Regions from separate parts of the Inquilinus sp. CAU 1745 genome, predicted to be linked through region 1. Evidence: predicted binding sites of a transcription regulator. Region 1 holds the regulator's gene; the other holds the start of a gene.

What was found. The regulator PhoB, encoded in region 1, activates phosphate uptake and scavenging genes when phosphate is short. The targets are predictions, from matches to a motif close to TNTCATAAAACTGTCA.
Region 2: the regulator PhoB is predicted to act here: its motif matches at 6,804-6,819, upstream of ugpB (sn-glycerol-3-phosphate ABC transporter substrate-binding protein UgpB).

The regions. Positions count from the first base shown of each region.
Region 1 covers NZ_JBDOQU010000016.1:68,460-83,731, forward strand. Annotated here, with positions in the region: gene mutS (DNA mismatch repair protein MutS) at 1-1,885, opposite strand, end outside; gene AAFN89_RS16970 (hypothetical protein) at 2,043-2,288, opposite strand; gene AAFN89_RS16975 (NADP-dependent malic enzyme) at 2,577-4,880, shown strand; gene AAFN89_RS16980 (ATP-binding protein) at 4,942-6,450, shown strand; gene AAFN89_RS16985 (substrate-binding domain-containing protein) at 6,640-7,680, shown strand; gene pstC (phosphate ABC transporter permease subunit PstC) at 7,763-9,133, shown strand; gene pstA (phosphate ABC transporter permease PstA) at 9,133-10,458, shown strand; gene pstB (phosphate ABC transporter ATP-binding protein PstB) at 10,475-11,278, shown strand; gene phoU (phosphate signaling complex protein PhoU) at 11,329-12,042, shown strand; gene phoB (phosphate regulon transcriptional regulator PhoB) at 12,053-12,760, shown strand; gene AAFN89_RS17015 (ABC transporter ATP-binding protein) at 12,870-13,937, opposite strand; gene AAFN89_RS17020 (iron ABC transporter permease) at 13,934-15,272, opposite strand, start outside.
Region 2 covers NZ_JBDOQU010000003.1:38,994-54,265, reverse strand. Annotated here, with positions in the region: gene AAFN89_RS04785 (hypothetical protein) at 48-617, shown strand; gene AAFN89_RS04780 (TetR/AcrR family transcriptional regulator) at 734-1,336, shown strand; gene AAFN89_RS04775 (NADP-dependent oxidoreductase) at 1,406-2,437, shown strand; gene AAFN89_RS04770 (sn-glycerol-3-phosphate import ATP-binding protein UgpC) at 2,509-3,597, opposite strand; gene ugpE (sn-glycerol-3-phosphate ABC transporter permease UgpE) at 3,605-4,450, opposite strand; gene ugpA (sn-glycerol-3-phosphate ABC transporter permease UgpA) at 4,452-5,339, opposite strand; gene ugpB (sn-glycerol-3-phosphate ABC transporter substrate-binding protein UgpB) at 5,413-6,726, opposite strand; gene AAFN89_RS04750 (N-acetylmuramoyl-L-alanine amidase) at 6,862-7,413, opposite strand; gene glpK (glycerol kinase GlpK) at 7,673-9,163, opposite strand; gene AAFN89_RS04740 (SprT family zinc-dependent metalloprotease) at 9,279-10,016, shown strand; gene AAFN89_RS04735 (YciI family protein) at 10,027-10,326, opposite strand; gene AAFN89_RS04730 (SDR family NAD(P)-dependent oxidoreductase) at 10,436-11,197, shown strand; gene AAFN89_RS04725 (GNAT family N-acetyltransferase) at 11,243-11,836, opposite strand; gene AAFN89_RS04720 (superoxide dismutase) at 11,931-12,656, shown strand; gene AAFN89_RS04715 (4a-hydroxytetrahydrobiopterin dehydratase) at 12,664-12,954, opposite strand; gene AAFN89_RS04710 (metallopeptidase family protein) at 13,016-13,417, shown strand; gene grpE (nucleotide exchange factor GrpE) at 13,522-14,112, opposite strand; gene hrcA (heat-inducible transcriptional repressor HrcA) at 14,109-15,173, opposite strand.

The DNA.
Region 1 (15,272 bases):
TGTTCGGGCCGGTCAGCAGCCACAGCCGGTTTTCGGGGTTGAGATCGCAATCATTGGCGACGAAGGGTCCGGCGCGATCGGCCTCCAGCGCCGCCTCGACCACGGGATGGCGGCCGCCCTCGATTGCGAAATCCAGCCCGTCATCCACGACCGGGCGGACATAGCGGCGCTCGGCCGCCAGATCGGCCAGCGCCGCCGTCACGTCCAGCAGGGCCAGCGCGCGGGCCGTCGCGGCCACGGGTTCGGCCCTGGCCATCACCTCGCCGACCAGGTCGTCGAACATGGCGAGTTCGATCGCCAATGCCTTCTCCGCCGCCTCCGCGATCTCCCGCTCCAGCCCGTTCAGCTCCACCGTCGTGAAGCGGACGGCGCTGGCGAGTGTCTGGCGATGGATGAAGGTCTCGTTCCGGGGTGCTGCCGTCAGCTTGTCGGCATGGGTCGGCGTCACTTCGATATAATAGCCGAGCACGTTGTTGTGCCGGATCTTCAGCCCCGATACGCCCGAAAGCTCCGCATATTTCGCCTGGAGCCCGGCGATCAGCCGCCGGCTGTCATCGCGTAAGCCCCGCAGTTCGTCCAGCCGCGCCTCATAGCCCGCGGCGATGAAGCCGCCGTCGCGGGTCAGCACCGGCAGGTCGGCGGCCAGCGCCCGCGTCAGCCGGTCGCGCAGCGGCCCGTGATCGCCCAGATCGGCCACCGCATCGGCGGCCAGCGGAGGGCAGGGGGCGAGGCGGTCCTTCTCCATCAGCGTCTTCAGCTCCGCCGCGCGGTCCAGCGCGTCGCGCACGGCGGCGAGGTCGCGCGGGCCGCCCCGGCCGAGCGTCAGGCGGCCCAGCGCGCGTTCCACGTCCGGGCAGCGGCGGAAGAGGTCCCGCGCCTCCTCGCGCAGCCGTTCGGCGTCGGTGAAGAACTGGACCGCGTCCAGCCGCCGGCCGATCGCGGCCGGATCGGTCAGCGGCGCGCCCAGCCAGGCCGCCAGCAGCCGCGCCCCGGCCCCGGTGACGGTGCGGTCGATGGTCGCCAGCAGGCTGCCCCGCCTGTCGCCCGAAAGGGTGCGGGTCAGCTCCAGATTGCGGCGGGTCGCGCCGTCGATCTCCATCACCGAGCCGTCGCCCGTCCGGCGCGGTGGGGAGAGGCGCGGCATCCGTCCCTTCTGGGTCAGGTCGATATAGTCGACGAGCGCGCCGGCGGCCGCCATCTCCGCACGGGAGAAGGCCCCGAAGGCGTCCAGCGTGCCGACCTTGTAGAGGTCCAGAAGCCGCTTCCGTGCATTCTCGCTGTCGAACCGGCTGTTGGGCTGGACAGTCAGCCGAGACCGCCATTCGCCGAACAGCTCGAAGAGGTTAGGGTCCTGGACCAGCCGTTCGGGCAGCAGGATCTCCCCCGCATCCAGCCGTGCCAGCGCCGCGCCCAGCCGGTCCCGCTCCGCCGGCTCCAGCGCCAGCTCGCCCGTGGAGATGTCGACATAGGCGAGGCCGAGCGCCCCGCCGGCATCGGTCAGCGCCGCCAGATAATTGTTGGCGCGGGCTTCCAGCAGATTGTCTTCGGTCAGCGTGCCGGGGGTCACCACCCGGATCACGTCGCGACGGACGATGGTCTTGCCGGGACGCTTCTTCGCTTCGGCCGGATCTTCCATCTGGTCGCAGAGCGCGACGCGGAAGCCCTTGCGGATCAGCCGGGCGAGGTAGCTTTCGTGGGAATGGGCCGGCACCCCGGCCATCGGGATGTCCTCGCCGCCATGCTGGCCCCGGCGGGTCAACGTGATGTCCAGCGCCGCCGCGGCCTTGACCGCGTCGTCGAAGAACATCTCGTAGAAATCGCCCATGCGGAAGAACAGCAGGCAGTCCGGATAGGCGGCCTTCGCCTCCAGATACTGCGCCATCATGGGGCTGACGGTGGAAGGGGGTCGGGCGTCTGGCAAGGGGCTGTCGCGGCGGCTGGATTGGGAAGGCAGCGCACCCTATCACCACCGCCCGCGCAAAAGAAACGGGGGCCTCGATCGAGGCCCCCGTCGCCTGGAAGAGAGAGTGTCGATGAGTGCGTTACCGGTAGACCGGCTCGCCCAGATCGATGTCTTCCTCATCGGTCAGATAGCCGGCCGCCGCGCCAGCCGCACCGCCGAGAAGCGCGCCGCCGACGGCGCTGCCGCCCGTGACCGCGCCCACCGCGGCGCCCGTGCCGGCGCCGATGGCGCCGCCGGTCAGCGCCCGGTCGCCGGGGCTGGAACCGCAGGCCGCCAGCAGCGCGCCCGCGAAGGTGAGGGCGATGAGACTTCGAACGATGGTCATGACGTTGTCCTCCAATGAAGGTCGGGAGCCGCCCTAGAAGACCGTCAGCGCCGGTGGGCGCGCGGGACCAGGCTTCAGCGGCCTGGTGACGACATCGAATGAACAACGGAGGCGGCGGATTTTTGGTTCCGGAAGGAGCGGGGGCGATTCGGCGTTCATATCGCGGCGATTCGGCGGCGGGGCCGAGGAGGCTTGACGATTCCCGCCCGGTCCGGCCCACTGAACGGCCCTGCCCGTTGGGCGATCCTTCAGCCCACCTCCCCAAGCCTCCTGGAGCATGACCGCCCGATGGCCGGAAAATCCCTCGACGAAGAAGCGCTTTCCCTTCACGCCTCGGGCCGCCCCGGCAAGCTGGAGATCATGGCGACCAAGCCGCTGACCACCCAGCGGGATCTGGCGTTGGCCTATTCGCCCGGCGTCGCCGCGCCGTGCCTGCGCATCCGCGACGATCCGAGCCTGGCCTACGACTACACCGCCAAGGGCAACATCGTGGCCGTCATCTCCAACGGCACAGCGGTTCTGGGGCTGGGCGATCTGGGCGCGATCGCGTCCAAGCCGGTGATGGAGGGCAAGGCCGTCCTCTTCAAACGCTTCGCCGACGTGGACGGATTCGACCTGGAGGTCTCCACCTCCGATGTCGACGAGTTCGTCAACTGCGTGCGCTTCCTGGGCGCATCCTTCGGCGGCATCAATCTGGAGGACATCAAGGCCCCGGACTGCTTCATCATCGAGGACCGGCTGCGGGAGCTTCTGGACATCCCGGTCTTCCATGACGACCAGCACGGCACGGCGATCATCGCCGCCGCCGGCCTGATCAACGCGCTGGATCTGACCGGCCGCCGGATGGAGGACGTCCGGATGGTCATCAACGGGGCAGGCGCGGCGGCGATCGCCTGCGTGGAGCTGTTCAAATCGATGGGGCTGAAGGCGGAGAACGTCCTGCTCTGCGACACCAAGGGCGTGATCCATGCCGACCGGAAGGAGGGGCTGAACCAGTGGAAGGCTGCCCATGCGGTGAAGACGGACGCCCGCACCCTGGCCGATGCCATGGCGGGCGCGGACGTCTTCATGGGCGTGTCGGTCAAGGGCGCGGTGACGGCGGAGATGATCCGCTCCATGGCCGCCCGGCCGATCATCTTCGCACTGGCCAACCCTGACCCTGAAATCACGCCGGAGGAGGTGCGCGCGATCCGCGACGACGCCATCATCGCCACCGGCCGGTCGGACTATCCCAACCAGATCAACAACGTTCTGGGCTTCCCCTATATCTTCCGCGGCGCGCTGGACGTGCGCGCCCGGACCATCAACGACGCCATGAAGATCGCTGCCGCCCGCGCGCTGGCGGAGCTGGCGCGGGAGGACGTGCCCGACGAGGTCGACGCCGCCTATTCCGGCCGCCGGCTGCGCTACGGCCCGGAATACATCATCCCGGTGCCGTTCGACCCGAGGCTGATCGCCGCCGTGCCGCCGGCGGTCGCGGAGGCGGCGATGGAATCGGGCGTCGCGCGGAAGCCGATCGCGGATATGGAGCAGTACCGGCAGGGACTGCGCTCCCGCCTCGATCCCACCGCCGACAGCCTGCAATTCATTTTCGAGAAGGTGCGCGCCCAGCCGAAGCGGGTGGTGTTCGCCGAAGGGGAGGAGGAGCGCACGATCCGCGCCGCGCTGGCCTTCCGCAATGTCGGGCTGGGCACGCCCATCCTGATCGGCCGGGAGGAGCGCATCCGCGAGACGATGCGCGCGGCCGGGCTGGTCGGCGCGGACGATCTGGAGATCCACAACGCCAAGCTGTCCCGCCACAATCAGCGCTACATCGATTTCCTCTACGGCCGGCTCCAGCGGCGCGGCTCGCTGCGCCGGGACGCCCAGCGGATGGTCAATCAGGACCGCAACATCTTCGCCGCCTGCATGGTGCAGCAGGGCGACGCCGACGCGATGGTCACCGGCCTCACGCGCAGCTTCTCCGTCTGTTTCGAGGACATCACCCGCGTCATCGATCCGCAGCCCGACCACATCCTGTTCGGTCTTTCGATCATGGTGGTGCGGGGCCGGACCGTGTTCGTGGCCGACACCACGGTCAACGAACGCCCCGATCCGGAGCAGCTTGCCGACATCGCGATCCAGGCGGCCGCCAAGGCGCGGGAGATGGGGCACGAGCCGAGGGTGGCGATGCTGTCCTTCTCCAATTTCGGCCAGCCGATGCGGGTGCTGTCGAAGCATATCCGCGACGCGGTCGGCCTGCTGGACGAGCGCGCGGCCGATGGCGGGATAGACTTCGAATATGACGGGGAGATGAGCACCGAGGTCGCGCTGGACGACGATCTGCGGAACCGGCTCTACCCGTTCTGTCGCCTGTCGGGCGCCGCCAACGTGCTGATCATGCCGGGGCTGCACGCCGCCAATATCGGCGCGAAGCTGCTTCAGAAGATGGGCGGCGGCACGCTGATCGGGCCGCTGCTGATCGGCCTTTCCAAGCCGGCGCAGGTCGCCCAGATGGGCGCGACGGTGAACGATCTGGTGACGGCCGCCGCGATGGCGGCTCATGACGCGGTGGCCCAGGACGCGAAAGGACGAACTGTCGCCAAAGTTTAACTTTCCCGCCGGCGCGGACGCGTCGAACATCGGCTGACGCCCATGCTATAGGGTGGCGACGATGGCCAAGACCGCGATCTCTCCAGGCCCCTTCCTTCGGACCTGCGCACTGTTCGTCGCGCCGGGGCCGGTCGTGTTCGCCCTTCTGGCGGCAATGGACCGGCTTACTCTCGCCGAGGCGGCCGCGGGATCGATAGCCGTCGCGGCGGCGACGGCGGCGATCGTCTTCTTCTATTACCGCGAGGCCGTCGCCATCGCCCGGTTCCTGGACCATGTCGGCCGGCCGGGGCAGGAGGCCGCGCGGCCGCCGCAGCCGGTATCCGGGCTGGGCCGCGCCGTGACATCGGCCTTGTCGCGGCTGCAACGGTCCTGGCGGCACCGGGAACGGTCGCTCGGCCTTCAGCTCAACGCCGCGTCGGCAACGATCGAGGCGTTGCACGACCCGCTGCTCGTCCTGGATTCGCGGCGTTCGGTCACCACCGCCAACGCGGCGGCCGAGGCGCTTCTGGGCGAAAGGCTGCCGGGCCGCGACCTGGCCGATCGGCTGCGCCATCCCGACGTGCTGGCCGCGGTGGACGCCGTCCTGAAGGGCGGAGCGTCGCGATCGCTGGAATACACCCAGCCGGTGCCGATCGAGCGGACCTTCATCGTCCGCATCACGCCCTTCGACGCGCCGCCCGACGGCAGGATGGAGGAGGACGAGCCGGAGGAGCCGCGCCGCCGGCAGGCCGCGCTTCCGGCGGCTTTGGTCACCTTCCACGACATCACCGCGATCAAGCGGTCGGAGCAGATGCGCGCGGATTTCGTCGCCAATGCCAGCCATGAGCTGCGCACGCCGCTGTCGACGCTGGGCGGCTTCATCGAGACGCTGCGCGGCCCGGCGCGGGACGATCCCGACGCCCGCGAGCGCTTCCTGTCCATCATGCATGAGCAGACGAGCCGGATGTCGCGGCTGGTCAGCGACCTCCTGTCCCTGTCGCGGATCGAGCTGGACGAGCACACGCCACCGACCGACGTCGTCGATGTCGGCCGGGTGCTCAAGGCCGTCATCGCGTCGCTGGAGATCAAGGTGGCGGAGCGGAAGGTGAAGATCAGGCTGGTCGCGCCGAAGGCCATCCCGGGCGTGGTGGGCGACGACGATCAGTTGACCCAGGTGTTCCAGAACCTGATCGACAATGCGGTCAACTATACAAGGCCCGGCACGGAGGTCGTGGTGGCGGTCAAGTCCGTCACCGGGCTGGGCGGCGGGCGGAGCGCCTTCCTGTCGGTGGCGGTGGAGGACAGGGGGCCGGGCATAGACCGCGGCCATATCCCCCGGCTGACGGAGCGGTTCTACAGGGTCGATCCGGCGCGCAGCCGGGCGATGGGCGGGACCGGTCTGGGGCTGGCGATCGTCAAGCACATCGTCAGCCGCCATCGCGGACGGCTGACCATCGAAAGCCAGGTGGGCGCGGGCAGCACCTTCACCGTCCTCCTGCCGACGGCCCCGGTCCCGCCGGCGATTCCGGCCGTGACGCGGCGGTCCCGGGAGATGGCCCGAGAGACGGCGGAGAAGATTTCTTCGCGCTGAAACGAGATTCCCGCGTTCGTGTCATCAAACTGTAACCGAACCGTAGTAAATCGATCTTCGACCGACTGTAGGTTCCGCCACGAACGAGTTGGGAAGGTAAAATCCTTCCTATCCCGATCACCGGCGGTCCGGAGGCCTGGTGCAGGGCGAACGGGCCGATCGCCTATCCCAATCGGAGGCCAAAAGCTTATGAAGAAGTCGCTTCTCCTCGCCGCCGTCGCGACGGTGGCCATCACCGGCGCCGCGCATGCGCAGTCCCGCCAGAACATCCAGGTCGTCGGCTCCTCGACGGTCTTCCCGTTCTCCACCGCCGCGGCGGAGAACTTCGCCCGCGCCGGCCAGTTCCCGGCGCCCGTGGTCGAATCGACCGGCACCGGCGGCGGCATGCAGCTCTTCTGCGGCGGCATCGGCGAGCAGCATCCCGACATCACCGGCGCGTCCCGCGCCATGAAGGCGTCGGAGTTCGAACTGTGCCAGGAAAATGGGGTCACCGACATCACCCAGGTGCTGATCGGCTATGACGGCATCGTCTTCGCCAACTCCGCCTCCGCTGAGCAGCTCGACGTCACCAAGGAGCAGCTCTTCCAGGCGCTGGCGGCTGAGGTCGAGGTCGATGGCGAGATCGTCCCGAACCCGTACGAGACGTGGAGCGAGATCGATCCTTCCCTGCCGGAGACCGAGATCCAGGTGTTCGGCCCGCCCCCGACCTCCGGCACCCGCGATGCGTGGGTCGAGCTGGTGATGGAAGCGGCCTGCGTCGAGTTCCCGGCGATCGCCGCGCTTGAAGAGAGCGACGAGGATCGGTTCGAGGCGGTGTGCGCGACCATCCGCGAGGACGGCAAGTACATCGAATCCGGCGAGAACGACAATCTGATCGTCCAGCGCCTGAGCAACGCGCCGGAAGCCTACGGCATCTTCGGCTTCTCGTTCCTGGACCAGAACCAGGACACCCTCCAGGGGTCCATGGTCGAGGGCGTCGCGCCGACCTTCGACGCCATCGCCGACGGCAGCTACTCCATCTCCCGGCCGCTGTTCTTCTACGTGAAGAACGCCCATGTCGGCGTCATCCCCGGCCTTGCCGAGTTCGTCGCCGAATACACCAGCGAGCGGGCCATGGGGCCTGAGGGCTATCTGGTCGATCGCGGCCTGATCCCGCTGCCGGAGGAAGAGGCGGCGGAACAGCGGTCGATCGCGACGAACCTGACCGCCATGACGGGCGTGCGCGAGTAGGCGTCGCCCCGGATACCAGCGGCCCCGCTTCGGCATTCGCCCGGCGGGGCCGCCACTGCCTGAAGTCTTAGGAAACCGCCCGATGTCGATGTCGACGCTGATGATGGTCCTGCTGGCGCTCAGCATCGCCGGCTTCTTCCTGGGCCGGAGGCGCGCCTTCGCCACCGCCGGCGACAGCGTGCGGTCGCTGCATTCGGTGCCCAACTATCATGGCGCGTTCGTTGCCCTCTGGTGCGGCGTGCCGGCGCTTCTCCTGCTGCTGGTCTGGCAGTTCGGCGAAAGCGCGCTGGTCCGCCAGCTCGTCCTGAGCGGCGTCCCGGCCGAGGCCAAGCAGGCCTTCCCGGTCGATTTCCTCTGGCTCAAGATCGCCAACGCCGCCGCGGGCGCGACGGCGGGAGCCAACGACGCGGTGCTGGAAGCCGCGCAGCGGCTGAACTCCCTCCAGACCCTGTCGGACGCGGCACAGCTCGTGCTCGTCCTCGTGCTGGCGGCGATCGGTCTCTGGTTCGCCCGGCGGCGCATAACCCCCGCGCTCCGCGCCCGCAACGCGGTCGAGACGGCGGTGACGGGGTTCATGATTCTCTGCTCCACCATCGCCATCTTCACGACGCTGGGCATCGTCCTGTCGCTGCTGTTCGAAAGCCTGCGCTTCTTCGACCGCGTGCCGGTGACGGAGTTCCTGTTCGGCCTGCAATGGAGCCCGCAGACGGCGATCCGGCCCGACCAGGTCGGCTCCTCCGGCGCGTTCGGGGCCGTGCCCGTCTTCGCCGGCACGGCGCTCATCAGCCTGATCGCCATGGTCATCGCCGTGCCGCTGGGCCTGCTGTCGGCCATCTTCATGTCCGATTACGCGCCCCGGAAGCTGCGGTCGGTCGCCAAGCCGATGCTGGAGATCCTGGCCGGGGTGCCGACCGTCGTCTACGGCTATTTCGCCGTGCTGACGGTCGCGCCCTTGTTCCGCGATATTGGGGAAAGCGTCGGGCTGGATGTCGCCGCGAACAGCGCGCTGACCGCCGGCCTGATCATGGGCGTCATGATCATCCCCTTCGTCTCCTCCCTGTCCGACGACGTCATCAACGCCGTTCCCCAGTCGCTGCGCGACGGGTCGGCGGCGCTGGGCGCGACCAAGTCGGAGACGATCCGGCAGGTGGTGCTGCCGGCGGCGCTGCCCGGCATCGTCGGCGCGGTGCTGCTGGCGGTCAGCCGGGCGATCGGGGAAACCATGATCGTCGTCATGGCGGCGGGGCTGGCCGCCAACCTGACCGCCAACCCGTTCGAGGCGGTCACGACGGTGACCGTGCAAATCGTCACCAATCTCACCGGCGACCAGGCCTTCGACAGCGCCAAGACCCTGTCTGCCTTCGCGTTGGGCCTGCTGCTCTTCATCATCACGCTGATCCTGAACGTGGTGGCCCTGCGCGTCGTCCAGAAATACCGCGAGAAGTACGATTGATGGCCGAACTTACGACAGACCGTCCCGAAGCGGACGCGCGGCCCGCGACCGGCTACCACCGTTCCGACCGCGCCGCCCGGAGGCTGAAGCAGCGCTACGCCGCCGAACGGCGCTTCAAGCTCTACGGGCTGGGGGCCATCCTGGTCGCCATGGCGATGCTGGCGACCATCCTGGTCACCATCACCTCCCAGGGCTACACCGCCTTCGTCCAGACGCGGGTCGAGCTTGATGTGTTCCTGGACCCGGCGGAGATCGATCCGTCCGGCGAACGCGATCCGGCGGTCCTTTCCGGGGCCAACTACCAGGGTCTGGCCAATCAGGCGCTCTACGATCTGTTCCCGGAGATCACGGGCCGGGATCGCGGCGCCCTGCGCGACATGCTGAGCGCCGGGGTGAATTACGACCTGCGCGACATTGTGGTGGAGAATCCGGACCTGATCGGCCAGACGATCTCCTATGAGGCGCTGCTGTCGTCGGAGATCGACCAGCTTCACAAGGGAGCTATCAATCGCGACCTGCCGCCCGATCGCCTGCCGGTCAGCCAGGAGAAGCTGGACGCATACGACAGCCTGGCCGAACGCGGCCTCATCACATCGACCTTCAACCTGGCCTTCTTCCAGACCGGCGACAGCCGGGACCCCGAGCTGGCGGGCATCTGGGGCGCGGTGATGGGGTCGTTCTACGCGCTGGTCATCTGTGTGGCGATCAGCTTCCCGATCGGAGTCGCCGCAGCGGTCTATCTTGAGGAGTTCGCCCCCAAGAACCGCTGGACCGACCTGATCGAGGTCAACATCAACAATCTGGCCGCCGTGCCGTCGATCGTCTTCGGCCTGCTGGGCCTGGCGGTCTTCCTCCAGGTCTTCGGGCTGCCGCGATCGGCCCCGCTGGTCGGCGGGCTGGTGCTGGCGCTGATGACCCTGCCGGTCATCATCATCGCCGGCCGCGCCTCGCTGAAGGCCGTCCCGCCGTCCATCCGCGAGGCGGCGCTGGGCATGGGGGCGTCGAAGCTTCAGACCGTGACCCATCACGTGCTGCCGCTGGCGACGCCGGGCATCATGACCGGCACGATCATCGGCATGGCCCGCGCGCTGGGCGAGACCGCGCCGCTGCTGATGATCGGCATGGTCGCCTTCATCGTTTCGGTGCCGGACGGGTTCACCGACCCGTCGACCGCGCTGCCCGTGCAGATCTACATCTGGGCCGACAGCCCCGAACGCGGCTTCGTGGAGCGCACGTCGGCCGGGATCATGGTGCTGCTCGGCTTCCTCATCCTGATGAACGGCCTTGCCGTTTGGCTCCGCAAGAAATTCGAACGACGGTGGTAAACCAATGACGGCTCACATGGCGACACAGCGCGACGACACGCCGCCGCGCTCTACCCCCGCACCCAGTCTCAAGATGACCGCGCGGGAGGTGAAGGTCCGGTATGGCGAAAAGGAAGCCCTTCACGGCATCAACATCGACATTCCGGAGAACGAGGTCCTGTCGCTGATCGGCCCTTCGGGCTGCGGCAAGTCCACCTTCCTGCGCTGCCTCAACCGCATGAACGATTCGATCGAGAACGCGGTCGTCACCGGCACGATCACGCTGGACGGAGAGGACATCTACGACCGGCAGCTCGACGTCGTGCAGCTTCGCGCCCGGGTCGGAATGGTCTTCCAGAAGCCCAACCCGTTCCCGAAATCGATCTTCGACAATGTCGCCTACGGCCCCCGCATCCACGGCATGACGACGCGGCGCGACGAGCTGGAAGGGATCGTCCAGCAGTCGCTGGAGAGCGCGGGCCTGTGGAAGGAGGTCAAGGACCGGCTGGCGGAGCCCGGCACCGGCCTGTCCGGCGGCCAGCAGCAGCGCCTGTGCATCGCGCGGGCGATCGCCGTCAATCCGGAGGTGATCCTGATGGATGAGCCGTGCTCCGCGCTGGACCCGATCGCGACGGCGGTGATCGAGGAGCTGATCGACGAGCTGAGGCGCAACTTCACCATCGTCATCGTCACCCACAACATGCAGCAGGCCGCCCGGGTCAGCCAGAAGACCGCCTTCTTCCATCTGGGCGACATGGTCGAGCACAGCCCGACCGAGGAGATCTTCACCAACCCCCGGGACGAACGCACACAGGGCTACATCACCGGCCGCTTCGGCTGACCTCCGCCTACCCTCCGGATCTCCGCCCCCGCAACATCGGAAGCGCAAGCATGGCCAGCGAACACATCGTCAAATCCTTCGAGCAGGAGCTGGAGCAGCTCAAGCGGACCATCCTCCAGATGGGCGGGATCGCCGAAAGCCAGATGGAGACGGCGATCCGCTGCGTCGTCCGGCGCGATGCCGACCTGGCCGCCCAGGTGGTGCGCGGCGACGACCGGCTGGACCGTTACGAGAACGAGATCGACGACGCCACCGTCCGGATGCTGGCGCTGCGCCAGCCGATGGCGGGCGATCTGCGCGAGGTCGTCTCCGCTTTGAAGATCGCGTCGGACCTGGAGCGCATCGGCGACTACGCCGCCAACGTCGCCAAGCGGTCGATCGCCCTCTCCCAGGTGCCCCAGGTGAAGCCGGTGACGGCGATCCCGCGCATGGGAAAGCTGGCGCAGGAGATCATCAAGGACACGCTGGACGCCTATACCGAACGCGACCTGGACAAGGCGCTGGCCGCGTGGGAGCGGGACGAGGAGCTGGACGATCTCTACACCAGCCTGTTCCGGGAAACCCTGACCTACATGATGGAAGATCCCCGGAACATCACGCCCTGCACCCATCTGGTCTTCATCGCGAAGAATATCGAACGGATCGGCGACCATGCGACCAATGTCGCCGAGACGGTCCATTTCCTCATCACCGGCCGCGCGATCCGGGAGGACCGTCCGAAGGGCGACCAGTCCAGCTTCGCCGTCGTCGAGCCCGTGAAGTAAGGAACGCGACATGCGCGCCAGCGTCCAGCCCTTGATCCTGGTGGTCGAGGACGAAACCGACCTCGTCACCCTCCTGACCTACAACCTGGAGAAGGAAGGCTTCCGCACCCGCGCCGCCTATGATGGCGACGAGGGGCTTCTGGCGGCGGCCGAGCAGCGGCCCGACCTGATCCTCCTCGACTGGATGCTGCCGCACAAATCCGGGCTGGAGGTCTGCCGCCAGCTTCGCCGGTCGTCCAAGACCCGGGACGTGCCGATCATCATGCTGACGGCGAGGGGGGAGGAGGGCGACCGCGTGCGCGGGCTGGACAGCGGCGCGGACGACTACATCACCAAGCCCTTCTCCACGACGGAGCTGGTCGCCCGCATGAGGGCGGTGCTGCGCCGGTCCGCCCCGGCGATGGCGCAGGAGAGCCTGGCCTTCGCCGACGTATCGATGGACCTGGCCGCCCACCGCGTCCGCCGCGCCGGCCGCGACGTCCATCTGGGCCCCACCGAATTCCGGCTGCTGCGCCATTTCATGCAGCATCCCGGCCGCGTCTTCTCCCGCGAGCAGCTTCTGGACATCGTCTGGGGCCACGACGTCTATGTCGAGCCCCGGACCGTCGACGTCCATATCCGGCGCCTGCGCAAGGCGCTGAACAATGACGATTCCGACCCCGACGTCATCCGCACCGTCCGCTCCGCCGGCTACGCGCTCGACGCCAACCCGGACTGAACCTCACCCCCACCCCGACCCGCTTCGCAGGGGAGGGAGTCCAATAGCCCCCTCTCCTGCTTGCGGGAGAGGGGGTTGGGGGTGAGGGTGGTTTCGTTGGTTCCCGCCGTCACTCCGGCACGATCGCCGCGCCGTGCCCTGACAGGCTGAGATGAACGGTCGTTCCGGGCGCGGCCGAATCGACCACGTCGCCATCGGTGATGAACAGATCCCCGACCTCCGTCGCGACGAAATATTCCATATGCGTGCCCAGATAGGCCGCGCTCTTCACCGTGGCCGTCAGCCGGTCTGCCGCCGGCTCGCGATGGAGGGCGATGGCCTCCGGCCGCAGCGCGACGGTCACCGCGCCGTCCGGCAAATCCGCCGCCTGAGCCTTCAGCAGCAGGCCGCCGACCCGCACCGCCGGACCGCCCTCGCCCGACCGCTCCACCCGTCCGGGCACCAGATTCGCGTCCCCGATGAAGTCCGCGACGAAGCGGCTGCCCGGCGTTTCGTAGAGGTCGCGCGGGCTGCCTTCCTGGGCGATCCTGCCGTTTTGCATGACCACGATCCGGTCGGAGACGGCCAGAGCCTCCTCCTGGTCATGGGTGACGTAGACGACCGTCAGCGCCAGCCTCTGCTGCAGATCGCGGATGTCCTGCCGCACCTGCCGGCGCAGCTTGGCATCGAGGTTGGAGAGCGGCTCGTCGAACAGCAGCACCTTGGGCTCCAGCACCAGCGCCCGGGCGACCGCGACCCGCTGCTGCTGGCCGCCCGAAAGCTCGCTGGGCAGCCTGTCGTCGTATCCTTCCAGCCCCACCTGGGCGAGCGTCGCCCGCGCCGCCTCATGGGCCTGCCGCCGGGGCGTCCGGCCGACCGTCAGCCCGTAGGCGACGTTGTCCAGCACCGTCATGTGCGGGAAGAGGGCATAGGACTGGAACACCATCGCGATGTCGCGCCGGTCGGCCGCGACCGTGGTCACGTCCTCCCCGCCGATGACGACCCTGCCCGCCGACGGCAGCTCCAGCCCCGCGATCAGCCGCAGCGTCGTCGTCTTGCCGCAGCCGCTAGGCCCCAGCAGCGTGACCAGCGTCCCGGCTTCGATGGTCAGCGAGACGTCGTCGACGGCAACCACGGCCCCGAACCGCTTGGTGACGGCGTCGAGCAGGACGGTTCCGGCGGACGGGTCGACGGTCATGTAAGCACTCCGGCGGTGGCGTCGCGGCGGCCGATCCGGCGGGAGCCGACGACGAGCTGGATCAGGGTAACGATGGCGATCATCAGAACGATCAGCGCCGAGCAATAGGCGATGGCGAGGCCGTACTGCCCGTTCTCCACCCGGCCGATGATGTAGGCGGTCGCCCATTGATACTCCGCGCTGACCAGGAAGATGATCGCGCTGACGGCGGTGACGGCGCTGACGAAGCTGTAGACCAGCGCCGCGACGATAGCCGGACGCAACAGCGGCAGGATGACCCGGCGCAGCGTGGTGAAACTGCCGGCCCCCAGCGTCACCGAGGCTTCATCCAGGCTCTTGTCGATCTGGCTCATCGCCGCCACGCCGGCGCGGATGCCGACCGGCATGTTCCGGGAGATGAAGGACACGATCAGGATCAGCGCCGTCCCGGTGATCTCGATCGGCGGGACGTTGAAGGCCATGATGTAGCTGAGGCCGATGACCGTGCCCGGCGTGGCGAAACTGAGCATGGTCATGAAGTCGAACGCGTTGCGCCCGACGAACCGCCGCCGCGCCAGTATGTAGGCGGTCAGCAGGCCGGTGGCGGCGGTCAGCGGCGCGGCGGCGGCGGAGATCCAGAGGGTCGTCCAGAAAGAATTCCAGGCCCCTCCGGCCAAGACGATCCCGTGTTCGCCGAGGATGATCCCGAAGGCGTCGATGTAGTGGCTCCAGGTCAGCGTATGGTCGCGGCCCCAGATCTCCACGAAGCCGCCGAAGAGGATCGTCCCGTAGATGACTAAGGTCATCGCCACCCAGGGCAGGGTGATCGCATATACCGGCCAGGCGACCGCGCGGGGCAGCAGGTCGTGCCCGCCGGAATCGCCCTTGCCGGTGATGGTCGTGTAGGATTTGCGGCCCAGCCAGTAGCGCTGCGCCCAGAATGCCGTCAGCGTGAAGCTGAGCAGGATGATGCCCAGCACGGCGGCGCGGCCCTGGTCGTATTGCGCGCCGGCGATGGCGAAGAAGATCTGCGTCGACAGCACCTCGAAGCCGCCGCCGATGACGATCGGGTTGCCGAAATCCGCCAGGCTTTCGATGAAGCAGAGCAGGAAGGCGTTGGCGAGGCCCGGCCGTATCAGCGGCAGCGTCACCGTGCGGAAGGTCGTCAGCCGGTTGGCGCGCAGCGTCTTCGCGGCTTCCTCCATGGACGGGCTGACGCCCTCCACCACCCCGATCATCACCAGGAAGGCCATCGGCGTGAAGGCCAGGGTCTGCGAGAACCAGATGCCGGGCAGTCCATAGACCCAGCGCGACCGGGGCAGGTCGAAAAGCTCGCTCACCCATTGGGTGACGGTG
Region 2 (15,272 bases), on a different contig from region 1:
TCTGTATAAGGGCACAACGTCCGATCCGATGGGGGAGAAACCGGTTCATGACGCTGCGCCTCGGCCTTGCCGCCCTCGCCTTCAGCCTCGCGCTGGCGGCCTGCGAATCCACCGAACAGACAGCCGAGCTGCCGTCGCCCCCCCCGCCGCCGCCTGAATTCGGCATCTTTCCGGAACTGGTCGATTATTCACCCAACTATCCGCCGGGAACCTGCGTGAGCCGGTCGGAGATGATGGCCGACCAGCTCGCCAAGCTGAGGACGGAAATGATGGTGACGGGCCTGACCTGCCCCGTCTCCTACCGCGATCCCGCCCTCTTCAGCCGCTACGCCAGCTTCACCGTCGCTCATCAGGAGAGGCTGCGGGAAGGACAGAACACCATCGGCTCCCTGCTGGCCCGCCATCTTGGCGGCAATCGGGCGCGCCGATTCGACACCTACCTGACCGAGATGGCCAACAGCGAGAGCATGGTCGCCTCCCGCATCTCCACCGGCGGCTACTGCCAGGCCCGGCGGGAGCAGTTCGACACGGTGCTGGGATACAGCGCCGCCGAACTGACCGCCTATCTCGAAGAGGCCGTGGATCGTCACCGGGATGATTACGAGGTGTGCGAGTAGAGGTTAGCCCCTCACCCTCCCGCCCCTCCGGGGAGAGAGGGGGTTCGGCCAGCTCAGCGGACGAGTATGCGGCGCCCCACTAGACGACCGGTCTAATCGGCTCTAAGATGCTCGCCATGAACGCCACCGCAGCCCTCACCGATGTCCGCCGGCACATCCTCGAAGTGGCCCAGCCGCTGCTGCTGAGCAAGGGTTTCACGGCGGTCGGCCTGGCGGAGGTCCTGGCGGCGGCGCAGGTGCCGAAGGGCTCGTTCTATCACTACTTCGAATCCAAGGAATCCTTTGGCGAAGCGGTGCTTGAAGACTATTTCACCGACAATCTGGCGAGAATGGACGCTCTGCTGGCGCAGCCGGGAACGGCGGCGCAGCGGCTGATCGGCTATTTCCATGATTGGCTCGAATCGCAGACCGGAGACGAGGCGCAGAGCCGCTGCTTCGTCGTCAAGCTGGGCGCTGAGGTTTGCGATCTGTCCGAGAGTATGCGCACGGCGCTGGAGCGCGGCACCAAGCGCGTGATCGACCGCCTGGCGCGTTGCATCGAAGCGGGCCGGAGTGACGGCTCTCTATCAACGGTGCAGGATGCCCGCGCGGTGGCCGCGGCGCTCTATCAGCGCTGGCTCGGCGCCAGCCTGCTGGCCAAGATCGCCCGCGACCGCGCGCCGCTGGACGCGGCCATGGCCGACACGCGGCAAATGCTGGGTCTGCCTCCAGACGCCTGAGCGGAAGGCATATCCAATCCCGCTTCTAGACGACCGGTCTATTTCTTCAACATACCACAGGAGAGAACCTTGCCGCAAAGTGACGCCCCCAACCGCAGGATCGTCCTCGCCGCCCGCCCGCAAGGCGCGCCGACGCCGCAGGATTTCCGTATCGAGGAAACTCCCGTTCCGACTCCGGGCGATGGACAGGTGCTGCTGCGCACGCTTTACCTCTCGCTCGACCCCTATATGCGCAATTTGATGGACGAAGTGGGTCCCGGCTACGCGCCGTCGGTGCCGGTGGGCGAGCCCATGGTGGGCGGTACGATCAACTGCGTCGTCGCCTCCAGCCATCCGCGATTCCGGGCCGGCGAGTTGGTGCTCGGCAACGCCGGCTGGCAGGACTACGCGCTGTCGGACGGTCAGGATCTGCTCCCGCTTGGCGATATGGAGCGTCCGTCGCTGGCACTGGGCGGGCTCGGCATGCCGGCATTCACCGCCCATGTCGGCCTGCTGGATATCGGCCAGCCGAAGCCGGGGGAGACGGTGGTCGTCGCCGCGGCCACCGGCGCGGTCGGTTCGGTGGTCGGCCAGATCGCGAAGCTGAAGGGCGCGCGGGTGATCGGCATAGCTGGCGGCGTCGACAAGTGCCGCTATGCGGTCGAGGAGCTTGCCTTCGACGCCTGCATCGACCGCCGCGAGCCCCAGTTGGCGGAACGTCTGGCCGCCGCGTGCCCGGACGGCATCGATGTCTATTTCGAGAATGTCGGCGGCGCGGTCTTCGACGCGGTGCTGCCGCTGCTCAACATTGGCGCGCGCGTGCCGGTATGCGGGTTCATCGCGCACTACAATGATGACGCGCCACCGTCCGGTCCGGACCGGCTGCCCCGGCTGATGGCCACGGTGCTGCAGAAGCGCATCCGCATGCAGGGCTTCATCATCCTCGACCATTACGGCGACCGCTTCGACGCCTTCCGCCGGGAAATGGGCGAATGGGTGGAGTCTGGCCGGGTGAAGCTGCGTGAGGATATGGTCGACGGGCTGGAGAACGCGCCGGCAGCCTTCATGGGCCTGCTCGAAGGACGCAATTTCGGCAAGCTCGTGGTACGCGTCGCCGACTGACCCTCACCCCACTGGAAAGCCCTCTCCCCGCCGGGGAGAGGGTTGGGTGAGGGGCGGTTCGGCGCGGGAGTCTACGGCAACGCGCGGCCTGTCGTGGGATCGAACAGATGAAGCTCCCCCTCCGCGATCGCCAGGTCCAGCCGGTCCCCGACCTTCACCTGGGCGGAGCCCGGAAGGCGCGCCAGGATCGGCTCGACGAATCCCGGGGCCGCACCATGGACGACCGTATCGGCCCCAAGCGCCTCCACCAGATCGACCTGGACGACGAAGGTGTGGCCCTGGTCGTTCTCCCCCGCCGGGCGCAGATGTTCCGGCCGCACGCCAATCGTGACCGGCCGGCCCGCAGCGCCCTGCCGGACCCGGTCGGTCTGCACGACCTGGCCGCCGGGAAGCTCCACGGCCGCGCCATCGGCCGTCACCCTGCCCGGCAGAAAGTTCATCGCGGGGGAGCCGATGAAGCCGGCCACGAACATCGAGGCTGGCTTGTGGTAGATCTCCAGCGGCGTTCCCACCTGCTCCGCCGCGCCGCCATTCATCACCATCAGCCGGTCGCCCAGCGTCATCGCCTCCACCTGGTCATGGGTGACGTAGAGGCTGGTGATGCCCAGCCGGCCCTGGAGCTTCCGGATCTCCACCCGCATCTGGGTGCGCAGCTTGGCGTCCAGGTTGGACAGCGGCTCGTCGAACAGGAAGACCTTCGGCTCCCGCACGATGGCGCGGCCCATGGCTACGCGCTGGCGCTGCCCGCCGGAAAGCTGGCGCGGCTTGCGGTCGAGGAAATCGGCGAGGCCGAGAAGGCCCGCGCTTTCCTTCACCCGGCGTTCGATCTCCGCCTTCGCCACGCCCTTGATTTTCAGCCCGTAGGCCATGTTGTCGAAGACCGACATGTGGGGGTAGAGCGCATAGTTCTGGAACACCATGGCGATGTCCCGGTCCTTGGGCTCCAGATTGTTGACCACGCGGCCGCCGATCGCGATCTCCCCCTTGGAGATAACCTCCAGCCCCGCGACCATGCGCAGGAGCGTGGACTTGCCGCAGCCCGAGGGCCCCAGCATGACGAGGAATTCCCCGTCGGCGACCTTGCAATCGATGCCCTTGATGACCTCCTCCTTCGCCCCCGGATAGGTCTTGCGCACCGAACGGATTTCTATATCGGCCATTTCGCTTCTATTTCTCGCTGTCGACGAGGCCCTTGACGAACCAGCGCTGCATCAGGACGACGATGATGACCGGCGGGATCATCGCTAGCATCGTGGTCGCCATGATGACATTCCATTCCGCCTGGGCGTCGCCGGCGTTGATCAGCCGCTGGATGCCGACGACGATGGTTTCCAGGTCGTCGGTGATGAGCAGCGGCCAGAGATACTGGTTCCAGCCATAGATGAAGAGGATGACGAAGAGGGCCGCGATGTTGGTCGCGCTGAGCGGCACTACCATGTCCTTGAAAAACCGCATCGGCCCCGCCCCGTCCATCCGCGCCGCCTCGGCCAGCTCGTCCGGGATCGTCAGGAAGAACTGGCGGAAGAGGAAGGTCGCGGTGGCCGAGGCGATCAGCGGCACGGTCAGGCCGGCATAGCTGTCCAGCAGCCCCAGATCGGCCACCACCGCATAGGTCGGCAGGATGCGCACCTCCACCGGCAGCATCAGGGTGATGAAGATCATCCAGAAGAAGAACATCCGGAACGGGAAGCGGAAATAGACGATCGCGAACGCCGACAGGATGGAGATGGCGATCTTGCCGGTGGCGATGACCAGCGCCATCACCAGGCTGTTCCACATCATGTACCAGGCGGGCGTGGAGCCCGAGACGGTATGGAGCTGCCCCGTCAGCGCCCGCCAGTAATTCTCAACCATCGATCCGCCGGGGACGAGCGGCATCGGCGCCTGCATGATCGCCGACAGCTCATGGGTCGAGGCGACGAAGGTGACGTAGATCGGGAAAGCGACCAGCGCGATCCCCAGCCAGATGACGAGGTGGCTGAGGAAGGTCAGGAGGGGGCGGCGTTCGACCATCTCAGTAATGCACCCGGCGTTCGATATATTTGAACTGGACGATGGTGAGCGCGATCACGATCGCCATCAGGATCACCGACTGCGCCGCCGACCCGCCCAGATCGAGACCGATGAAGCCGTCGCTGTAGACCTTGTAGACCAGGATGTTGGTCGCGCCGGGCGATCCGGGGCCGCCGCTGGTCACGGCATGGATGATGCCGAACGTCTCGAAGAAGGCGTAGACCACGTTGACGACCATGAGGAAGAAGGTCGTCGGCGACAGGAGCGGGAAGACGATGGTCCAGAACCGCTTGACCGGCCCCGCCCCGTCGATCGCCGCGGCCTCCACCAGGCTGCGCGGGATCGACTGGAGGCCCGCCAGGAAGAAGATGAAATTGTAGCTGACCTGCTTCCACGCCGCGGCGATCACCACCAGCGTCATCGCCTGGCCGCCGTTCAGGCTGTGGTTCCAGTTATAGCCGAGAGTCGCCAGCATGTAGGAGACGATGCCGACCGAAGGGGCGAACATGAACAGCCAGAGCACGCCGGCCACCGCCGGGGCGACGGCATAGGGCCAGATCAGCAGGGTCTTGTAGGCCGTGGCGCCGCGGATCGCCCGGTTGGCGGCGACCGCGAACAAGAGCGCGACCGACATGCTGAGAAGGGTGACGGCGGTGCTGAAGACGACCGTCACCTGCAGCGAGGCGTAATAGTGCGGGTCGGTAAACAGCCGTTCGAAATTGGCCAGCCCGACGAAGGCGGTGCGCAGGCCGAATGGGTCCTGGCGCAGGGTCGACTGCCACAATGCCTGGCTTGCCGGCCAGATGAAGAAGACGAGCGTGATCAGGATCTGCGGCGTCACCAGCAGATAGGGCAGCACCCGGTTGTTGAAGGTCACGCGCTTGTGCATGGACATCCGCCTGAACGGCCGGAAAGGAGAACGGGGACCGCGACTATCACGGTCCCCGCTGCCGGATCAGGGATTAGCTGTGGGCTTCCTCGAACTGGCGCAGCAACTCGTTGCCGCGTTCGACGATGGCGTCGAGCGCCGCCTGCGGCTCCTTGTCGCCGGCCCAGACCGCCTCCAGCTCCTCATTGATGATCTCGCGGATCTGGACGTAGTTGCCGAAGCGGAGGCCCTTGGAATTCTCCGTCGGCGGGTTGAGGGTCAACTGCCGGATGGAGGTATCGAAGCCCGGCCGCTCCTCATAGAGCCCGCGCTCCTGGGCCAGTTCGTAGGCCGCCGTGGTGATCGGCAGATAGCCGGTCCGGGCGTGGGAATCGGCCTGGACCTCCGGCGATGACAGATAGTTGAAGAACTCCGCCACGCCGGCATAGTCCTCCTCGTCCCGGCCCTGGAGCACCCAGAGGGTGCCGCCGCCGATGATGGAATTCTGGGGCGCGCCCTCGACGTCCGGCCAATAGGGCAGCATGCCGATGCCGAAGTCGAAGCCGGCGTTAGCCGCGATGCCGGCATAAGCTGCCGACGAACTAAACGACAGGCCACATTCACCGGAGAAGAACAAGCCCTCCGCGCTGCCCTGGCGACCGCCATATTTGAACAGCCCCTCGTCCATCCAATCCTTCAGCGCGCTGATATGCATCACTTGGAGGTCGGAATTGAGCAGCAGTTCCGTCCCCAGACCGCCGAAGCCGTTCCCCAGCGTGCCGATCGGCACATTATGCCAGGCGGAGAGATTCTCAAGCTGGACCCACTCCTGCCAGGCAGTGGTGAAACCGCAGGAGGTAGCTCCGCTCTCGACCAGGGCGGCCGCCGCCTCCGCGAATTCCGGCCAGGTTTCCGGCGGGCTCTCGGGGTCCAGCCCCGCCGCCTCGAACGCGTCCTTGTTGTAGTACATGACCGGCGTCGAGCTGTTGAAGGGCAGCGACAGCATCTCGCCCTCCGACGTCGTGTAGTAGCCCGCGACGGCCGGCAGGTAGGCGCTCGGGTCGAACGGCGTGCCGGTATCCTGCATAAGCTGGTAGACCGGATAGACCGCGCCTTCGGCCGCCATCATGGTCGCGGTGCCGACCTCGAACACCTGGACGATGTGCGGCTGTTCGCCCGACCGGAAGGCGGCGATCGCGGCGGTCATCGTCTCCGGGTAGGAGCCCTTGTAGGTCGGGACGACGACATATTCGTCCTGGCTCTCGTTGAAGCCCTGGGCCAGATCGTCGACCCATTCGCCCAGCGCACCGCCCATGGCGTGCCACCACTGGATCTCCGTTTGCGCGGAAGCGGGGCCGGCGGCCAGAAGCGCGATCGCCGATGCAGCGAGCGTGAAGCGGATAGTCATCTCGGAAACCTCCCGTTGAATGTCCGTTGAACGCCGGCATTTGTTACGCCGCCGGTTGCGGTCCGATGTAACGAAGATGAAGTTTTTGTGACAACCCGGATGTTGCCTTTCGAACATTCGCTTGACCAGACCTAATCATCGACACGCTGTACCTTTCACATCCGAAACGAAATCGGCGTGTCGGAACAACGCCTTGAACCGGTCCATCGGGAAGGCCGGGCCGGGGTCGATCTTGCGGCCGGGCGCGATGTCGTCATGGCCGACGACATCCTCCAGCGTCGGGTAGCGGCGGCGAAGGATGGTCAGAACCCGCTCCAGCGCGTCGAGCTGGGCCGGCGGATAGGCCTGCCACGGGCGGCGCGGCCCGCCATGCCTGTGCGCCGCGCGTACGATCCCGGCCGCCGGGACCAGCCGGCCATAGGCGTCGGCGAACCCGTCATCCTCCCGCGCCGTCAGTGGTCCCAGATTGACCAGCTCGATCCCGATCGAATGGCGGTTCAGCCCGGAAAGACCGGCCCAGCGCGACTGCCCGGCATGATGGGCGACGCGGTCGAACGGGACGAGCTGCCACAGCGCGCCGTCCCGCCCGATCACCAGATGCGCCGACGGCTTCCCCGGCCCGTCCGGATTCGTCAGCCACGCAACGGCTCCTTCCGCCGAAGCGCCGGCGGTGTAGTGGACAACCACGAACCGCGGCCCAACTAGCGCCCCCGACCGATTCGGCGACGGCCGATATCGCGCTTCCGGCAACAGATGATCCGACATTACTTTCTGCCTCCGTCGTTATCGGAGGGACGATAGCAGAGCCGTTATAAGAAATAAATCCTATACCTGGATGCTTCGGGTTCCTATGGATTCCCGATCAGGTCGGGGATGACCAACAAAAACAACGTCATTCCGGCCCCCGAGCCGGAATCCATGGGATGCCGCCCTTCCGCACCGTCGCCTACTGCCCTCGCGTCAACCTCACCGCCTTCTGCCAGCCTTCGAACAGCCGCTCCCGGAGGGCCGGGTCCATGCGTGGTTCGAACAGGCGGTCGCGCTTCCAGGCGGCGGAGACGGCGCCCAGATCGGGGTAGACGCCTTCATGGAGACCGGCCAGGAAGGCCGCGCCCAAGGCCGTCGTCTCCGTCACCCGGGGCCGTTCGACCGGGATGTCCAGCATGTCGGCCAGGAACTGGCAGACCCAGTCATTGACCACCATCCCGCCATCGACGCGCAGCGCCGCCGGCCGGCCGCCGCTGTCGGCGATCATCGCGTCCATCAGGTCGCGGGTCTGGTAGGCCACGCTTTCCAGCGCCGCCCGGGCGATATGGGCCGGCCCGGCGTCGAAGGTGAGGCCCAGGATCGCGGCGCGGGCGTCGGAGTCCCAATGCGGCGCGCCCAGGCCGGTGAAGGCCGGGACCATGTAGACGCCGTGGCTGTCCGGCACCTCCACCGCCATGCTGGCGGTGCGGGCCGCGCTGTCGATGATCCCCAGCCGGTCGCGCAGCCATTTGACCGCCGCGCCGGCGACGAAGATCGACCCCTCGATCGCGTAGGTCGGCTTCCCCGCCAGCCGGATCGCGACCGTCGTCAGCATCCGGTGTTTCGACAGGATGGGTTTGTCGCCGATATTCATCAGCGCGAAGCAGCCCGTGCCGTAGGTCGACTTGACCATGCCCGGCTCCAGGCAGGCCTGGCCGAACATCGCGGCCTGCTGGTCGCCGGCCATGCCGGTGATGGGGATCTCCGCCCCCAGATGCTCCCGCCCGGCGACGCCGAAGGCGGCGGAACTGTCCATCACCTCCGGCAGCAGGGCGCGCGGAATGTCAAACAGGCGCAGCAACTCGTCGTCCCAATCCTGGGCGGTGATGTCGAACAGCAGCGTGCATGAGGCGTTGGTGGCGTCGGTCGCGTGGACCCGGCCGCCGGTCAGCCGGTAGAGAAGGAAGGTGTCGACCGTGCCGAACGCCAGCTCGCCCTTTTCCGCCCGTCGCCGCAGGGCCCGATCGCTGTCGAGGATCCAGGCCAGCTTCGTGGCGCAGAAATAGGGGCTGATCAGCAGGCCCGTCTTCTCCTGCACCATCGGCTGATGGCCCGCCTCCACCAGTTCGCGGCAGCGGGCGGCGGTCCGCTGGTCCTGCCAGACAATGGCGTTGTAGACCGGCTTCCCCGTCGCCCGGTCCCACAGAATAGTTGTCTCCCGCTGGTTGGTGATGCCGATGGCGGCGATCGCGGCGGCGTCCAGCTCCGCCCGGTCCAGCGCCTGCCGGCAGACGGCGAGCGTATCGGCCCAGATATCCTCCGGATCGTGCTCCACCCAGCCATCGGCGGGATAATGCTGGGGCAGTTCCTTCTGGCCGGTGGCGACCGGCAGGCCGGCATGATCGAAGATGATCGCCCTGGTGGAGGTGGTTCCCTGATCGATAGCGAGGACGTGGGACTTTCCGGCCAAGGGCGTATCTCCTGCTGAAGGGCGATTGTCGAGGAGACTAGAGACGGCCTCCGCGCCCGGTCAACCGCGCTGGACATCGCGCCGGGCGGCCTGTATCCGGGTCGGGACCATGCGCATGCCCCTTCGTCTCCGGCCCCGACGTTCCGCGCCGAAACGGCGGGTGGAAACGCGCGCGCTCTCGGTCGAGGGGCTGGAAGCTCCGCTGGAACTGCGGATTAACCCGAGGGCGACGCGGCTCAGCCTCAAGATCGATCCCGCCCATGGCGGGGCGAGGGTCGTCGTCCCGCCAGGCGTCGCCGAAAAACATGTCCGCGACTTCGTCCTGCGCCATATGGGCTGGCTGGCCCCGCGCCTCACCGCCATCCCCGTTCGCCGGCCGTTCGAGGATGGCGCGGCCGTTCCGTTCAGGGGGCAGCCCCACCTCATCCGGCACGAACCGGGGCGGCGGATCGCCGTCCGGCCGGAGGATGGCGCGCTCTGCGTCGGTGGAGAGGCGGCCCATTTGCCCCGGCGGGTGACGGATTTCCTGAAGCGGGAGGCGAAAAGGGAACTGACCGCCCGCTCCCACGCCATGGCGGCGCGGCTGCCCGTCACCATCCGCGCGGTGACGGTGCGCGACACCCGGTCTCGCTGGGGAAGCTGCTCAGCCGATGGCAGGCTCAGCTATTGCTGGCGCCTGATCATGGCGCCGGACTGGGTGATCGACTATGTCGTCGCCCATGAGGTCGCCCACCGGATCGAGATGAATCACGGCCCCCGCTTTTGGGCGCTGGTGGAAAGCCTTGATCCCAACGTCGCCGCCGCCCGCGCATGGCTGAAGGAAGAAGGCGGCCGGCTGCACCTTTACGGCTGACCGGCGGGCCTTACGTCATGTCCCGCAGCGGCGCGATGCGGAAGGGCATGATGTCGATCTTCCGCCAGACATCGCCGGTCACGTAGGGGTCGTTCCTCAGCCAGTCGTCCAGGGCGGCGCGGTCCGGGAAGTCGACGATCACCGCCGACCCAACCATCTTTCCGTCATCGTCGAGGATCGCCCCGCCCTCGACCATCCGGCCTTCCGCGGCCAGCTTCCGCGCGCCGGCGAGATGCGCCTCCCGCACCTTGAGCCGGCGGTCCAGAGCGTCGGGATCCTCGCCATCTCGGGCGATCACCAGGAACTGCATGACTTGCTTCTCCCTTCGTCACGGAACATGCCGGGCGCGGTCGCCAGCCCGAAGGGTGCGTGCTATCACCCCGGGACATCAACCAATCTACAGGGGAGCACGAGCGGGCATGGACGTCAAAGGGCTGGCCGCCATCGTCACGGGCGGCGGATCGGGCATGGGGGCGGCGGTCGCCCGCGCTCTCGCCGGCGCGGGCGCGAAAATCGCGCTGATCGACCGCAATGCGGAGGCGGCGGAGGCCGTCGCGACAGAGATCGGCGGCCTCGCCCTCGCCGGCGACGTCTCCGATGAGGCGAGCATAAGGGAGGCGCTGGCGGCGGCGCGGGAGGCTCATGGCGTCGCCCGTATCGCGGTGAATTGCGCCGGGATCGCCGATGCCGGACGCGTGGTGGGACGGGAGGGGCCGCATCCGCTCGACCTGTTCCGCCGGGTGATCGACGTCAACCTGATCGGCAGCTTCAATGTCGGACGGCTGGCCGCCGCCGCGATGGCGGAGGTTGAACCGCTGCCGACCGGAGAGCGTGGGCTGATCGTCAACACCGCTTCGGTCGCCGCCTATGAGGGACAGATCGGCCAGGCAGCCTACAGCGCGTCGAAGGGCGGCATCGTCGCCATGACCCTGCCGATGGCCCGCGAACTGGCCCGATTCGGCATCCGCGTGATGACGGTGGCCCCCGGCCTCATCGGCACGCCGATGCTGCTGTCCATGTCCGACGAGGTCCAGGAGAGCCTGGTCGCCACCACTCTCTTCCCCAAGCGGCTGGGCCAGCCCGAGGAATATGCGCGGCTGGTGCTGCACATCGCGGAGAACGAACTGCTGAATGGGGAGACGATCCGTCTGGACGGCGCGGTGCGGCTGGCGCCGAAATAGCAGCCGGCGGGGACCGCATCTGGTCCTTCGCCGTCGCTGAAGCGGTCAGGGCCTATGGATTCCGGCTCGGGGGCCGGAATGACCAACAGGAGTAAGTTGACCCAGCCGGTAGAGGACGTGCCGGCGCAGCCGGTGGCCTTCCGGCAGGGCGGGGTGATCGAAATCGTCCGTCTCGTCGCGGCTCATGCCCAGCCTTTCCATGACCCGACGGGAGCGGAGGTTGCCGGCGGCCGTGAAGGAGACGATCTCCTCCAGGCCCAGCGTCCCGAAGCCGAAGGAGAGCGCGGCCTGCGCCGCCTCCGTCGCGTAGCCCCGGCCCCAGCAATGGCGCGCCAGCCGCCAGCCGACTTCCACGCAGGGCGTGAAGGGCAGCGTGCGCCGTGGCACGGACAGTCCGACAAAGCCGGCGAACGGAACCGCCCCCGGCGCTTCCACCGCCCACAGCCCAAAACCGCGTTCGGCGAAATGCGCCTGGATGCCGGCGGCCAGCGTGTCGCTCTCCACCCTGTCGAGCGTCGCCGGGAAGTGCTCCATCACTTCCGGATCGGCATTGAGGGCGGCGAACGGCTCCAGATCTTCCGCCCGCCAGGCGCGGAGGCGGAGGCGCTTCGTCTCCAGTTCGGGCGTCGTGATCGTCATGTCTTGCCGTTTCCATATGTCCGACCGGGGAACCCGAAGGCGTCCGCGCCTTTTAACGCGGTCGGAGGCAAAGCTGAACATGGGAGAGGTAGCTATGATCCGGACAGACACGCTCGCCGCCATTTCCCTTCCGCTGAACCGCAGGCGCTTCCTTGGCGGCCTGGCCGCCGCCGCGGCCGTTTCGGCGATAAGGTTCCCCACGCCGGCGCTGGCGCAGAACGCCGGGGCGATCGCCCAGCCGCCGCTGCCCTATGACGAGGCGGCGCTGGAGCCCGTGATCTCCGGTCGCACCGTCGGCCTTCATTACGGCAAGCACCATGCCGGCTACTATGAGACGCTGAACGGCCTGATTGAGGGCACCGAGATGGCCGACATGTCCCTGGAGGAGATCATCCAGGCGACGGCGGACGATCAGGAAAGCCGTAAGATCTTCAACAATGCCGGCCAGGCCTGGAACCACGAGATCTATTGGGAGCAGATGACGCCGGAAGGGCCGACGGAGCCTGGAGGGGCGCTGGCCGAGCGGATCGGCGCCGCTTTCGGCGGCATGGATGCGTTCAAGGAGGAATTCACCACAGCCGCCGGCGACATCTTCGGCAGCGGCTGGCAATGGCTGATCCAGGATGGCGACGGCGTCGCGCTGATGAGCACGCCGGGCGGCGATAATCCGCTGGCGCACGGCCAGACGGCGCTATTGGGCATCGATGTGTGGGAGCACGCCTACTATCTGGACTATGAGAACCGGCGCAAGGAGCATGTCGCCGCCGTTCTGGACAACATCGTCGATTGGGAGATCGTCGCCGGCCGCATGACCGGCTGACGCCCTCTCAGTCCGCGACCTTGTTCATGAAGGCGGCCAGCGCGATGTCCTTCTCCGTCAGCCCATCGGCATCGTGGGTCGTCAGCACCACGTCGACGCGGTTGTAGACATTGTGCCATTCCGGGTGGTGATCCATCTTCTCCGCCATCAGGGCGACGCGGGTCATGAAGCCCCATGCCTCGGAGAAATTCTTGAAGGTGAAGCGTCGGTGGATGGCGTCCCGCCCCTCGATCGGCGACCAGCCCTTCAGGTCGGCCAGCGCTCGGGTGCGGGCGGCGGGATCAAGCTTCTGGGCCATGGCGGCGTCCTCCTGCTAGATAGGGGCGACGAACGTGAAAAGCCGACGGACCCGCCCCATCATGCAACGCCCGATCACGCCGCCGACCCTGGAAGATATGATCGACATGGCGGACGTCGCGCTGGAATCGATCCCGCCGGAACTGGCGGGCATGGTGAAGGGCGTCGCCATCCGGGTCGAGGATTTTCCCAACGAGGAAACCTGCCGGGATATGGAGCTGGAGAGCCCGTTCGACCTTCTGGGCCTCTATGTCGGCACGCCGTTCGGGGAGCAGAGCGTCTCCGCCAGCCGCACCCACAACGACCTGATCTTCCTCTATCGCCGGCCGATCCTGGACTATTGGTGCGACACGGGCGAAGACCTCGCCCATGTCGTGACCCACGTCCTGATCCACGAGATCGGCCACCATTTCGGCTTCTCCGACGACGATATGGAGGCTTTGGAGGCGCAGGTCACGGAGTGAGGGTTCTTGCGTTTCCCACCTCCTCATGGTGAGCCTGTCAAACCATGTGGGCACACACCTTTCGACAGGCTCAAGGTGAGGGGAGGCTGTACCGAACCCTCCCCTCAGGCCGTCGTGTCGACCTTCGGAGGTTCGCCCTTGGCGACGCCGACCATGGCAGGGCGCAGCAGGCGGCCGTTGAGGACGTAGCCCGCCGCCATCACCTGGACGATCGTGCCCGGCGGACGGCCGGTATTCTCCACCTCGAACATCGCCTGGTGGAAGTTGGGGTCGAACTTCTCCTCCAACGGGTCGATCCGAGTGACGCCATGCTTCCCGAACGCGTCCAGAAGCTCGCGCTCCGTCGCCTCGACGCCCTCCACAAGGGCCGTCATCGCCGGGTTGCCCTGCTTCGCATCGTCGGGGACGGCCTCCATCGCGCGGCGCAGATTGTCGGCGACGTTCAGGATGTCGCGCGCGAACTTCGTTACCGCGTATTTGGCGGTATCCTCCTTCTCCCGCTCCGCGCGGCGGCGGGTGTTTTCCGCATCCGCGAGCGCGCGCAGCATCTGGTCCTTCAGCTTGGCGTTCTCCTCGCGCAGGACCTCCACGGGATCGAGCGCCATCGCCTCCTCGGCCGCGCCCTCCTCCGGCGGCAGGACCTCCTCGGTCTCGACCGCGTCGGCTTCGGTCTTGTGGGTGCTGGTATCGGTCATGCTGCTCTGTGCTCGTCTTTCTTGTTCCATAGAAGACGGCCGACCATCTTGGCGGTGTAGTCGACCATCGGGATGATGCGGGCGTAGTTGAGGCGCGTCGGGCCGATGACCCCGATCGCGCCGACGATCTGCTCCCGCCCGTCCTTGTAGGGCGCGATGATGACGGAGCAGCCGGCATGGCTGAACAGGCTGTTCTCCGCCCCGATGAATATCTGCACGCCCTCCGCCGTGTTGGCGGCGTCGAGCAGGCGGAGCATCGCCTCCTTCGTCTCCAGCGCGTCGAAAAGACTCCGGATGCGCTCCAGATCCTCGACCGCCGTGACATCGGAGAGAAGCCGCGACTGGCCCTTGACGATCAGCGTACCGCCGGAGCGCTGGTCCCCGGCATAGGTGGCGAGGCCAGCCTCAACCACCTTCGCCGCCAGCTCGTCGAGCTGGTTCTTCTGCCGCTCCATCTCGCTGGAGACCTCGGCCCGCGCCTCGCCCACCGTTCGCCCGATGACACGGGCGTTGAGATAATTCGATGCGGCGACCAGGGTCGAGGCCGGCAGGCCGGGCGGCACCTCGACAACCCGGTTCTCGACCAGCCCGTCCTCCGTCACCATGACCACCAGCGCGCGGCCGGGCGCCAGATTGACGAACTCCATATGCTTCAGCGGCCGGTCGGTCTTCGGCGCCAGCACCAGCCCGGCGCAACTCGACAGGCCGGAGAGGACGGTCGTCGCCTCGTCCAGCACCTGCGGCAGGGTGCGGTCGACGGCGGCGCACTGAGCCTCGATATTGTTCCGGTCGGTCTCGCCCAGGTCCCCGATCTCCAGCAGCCCGTGGACGAACAGGCGGAGGCCGAGATCGGTCGGCAGCCGTCCGGCGGAGGTGTGCGGCGCGTAAAGCAGCCCGGCTTCCTCAAGATCGGCCATCACGTTGCGGATGGTCGCCGGCGACAGATCCATGCCCAGCCGCCGCGAAATCGTGCGCGAGCCGATGGGTTCGCCGGTTTCGCAATAGGCGTCGACGATATGGCGGAAGATCTCGCGCGACCGTTCGTTCAGTTCGGCGATCATCTCCCCGGGGGGGTGGTGCAGTCCGGTCAATGGTCCCATGGCTTGGCGCCTCGCTATGTGGGGCCGAAATCGGCGGCGTCAACGGCACCGGTTCCCATC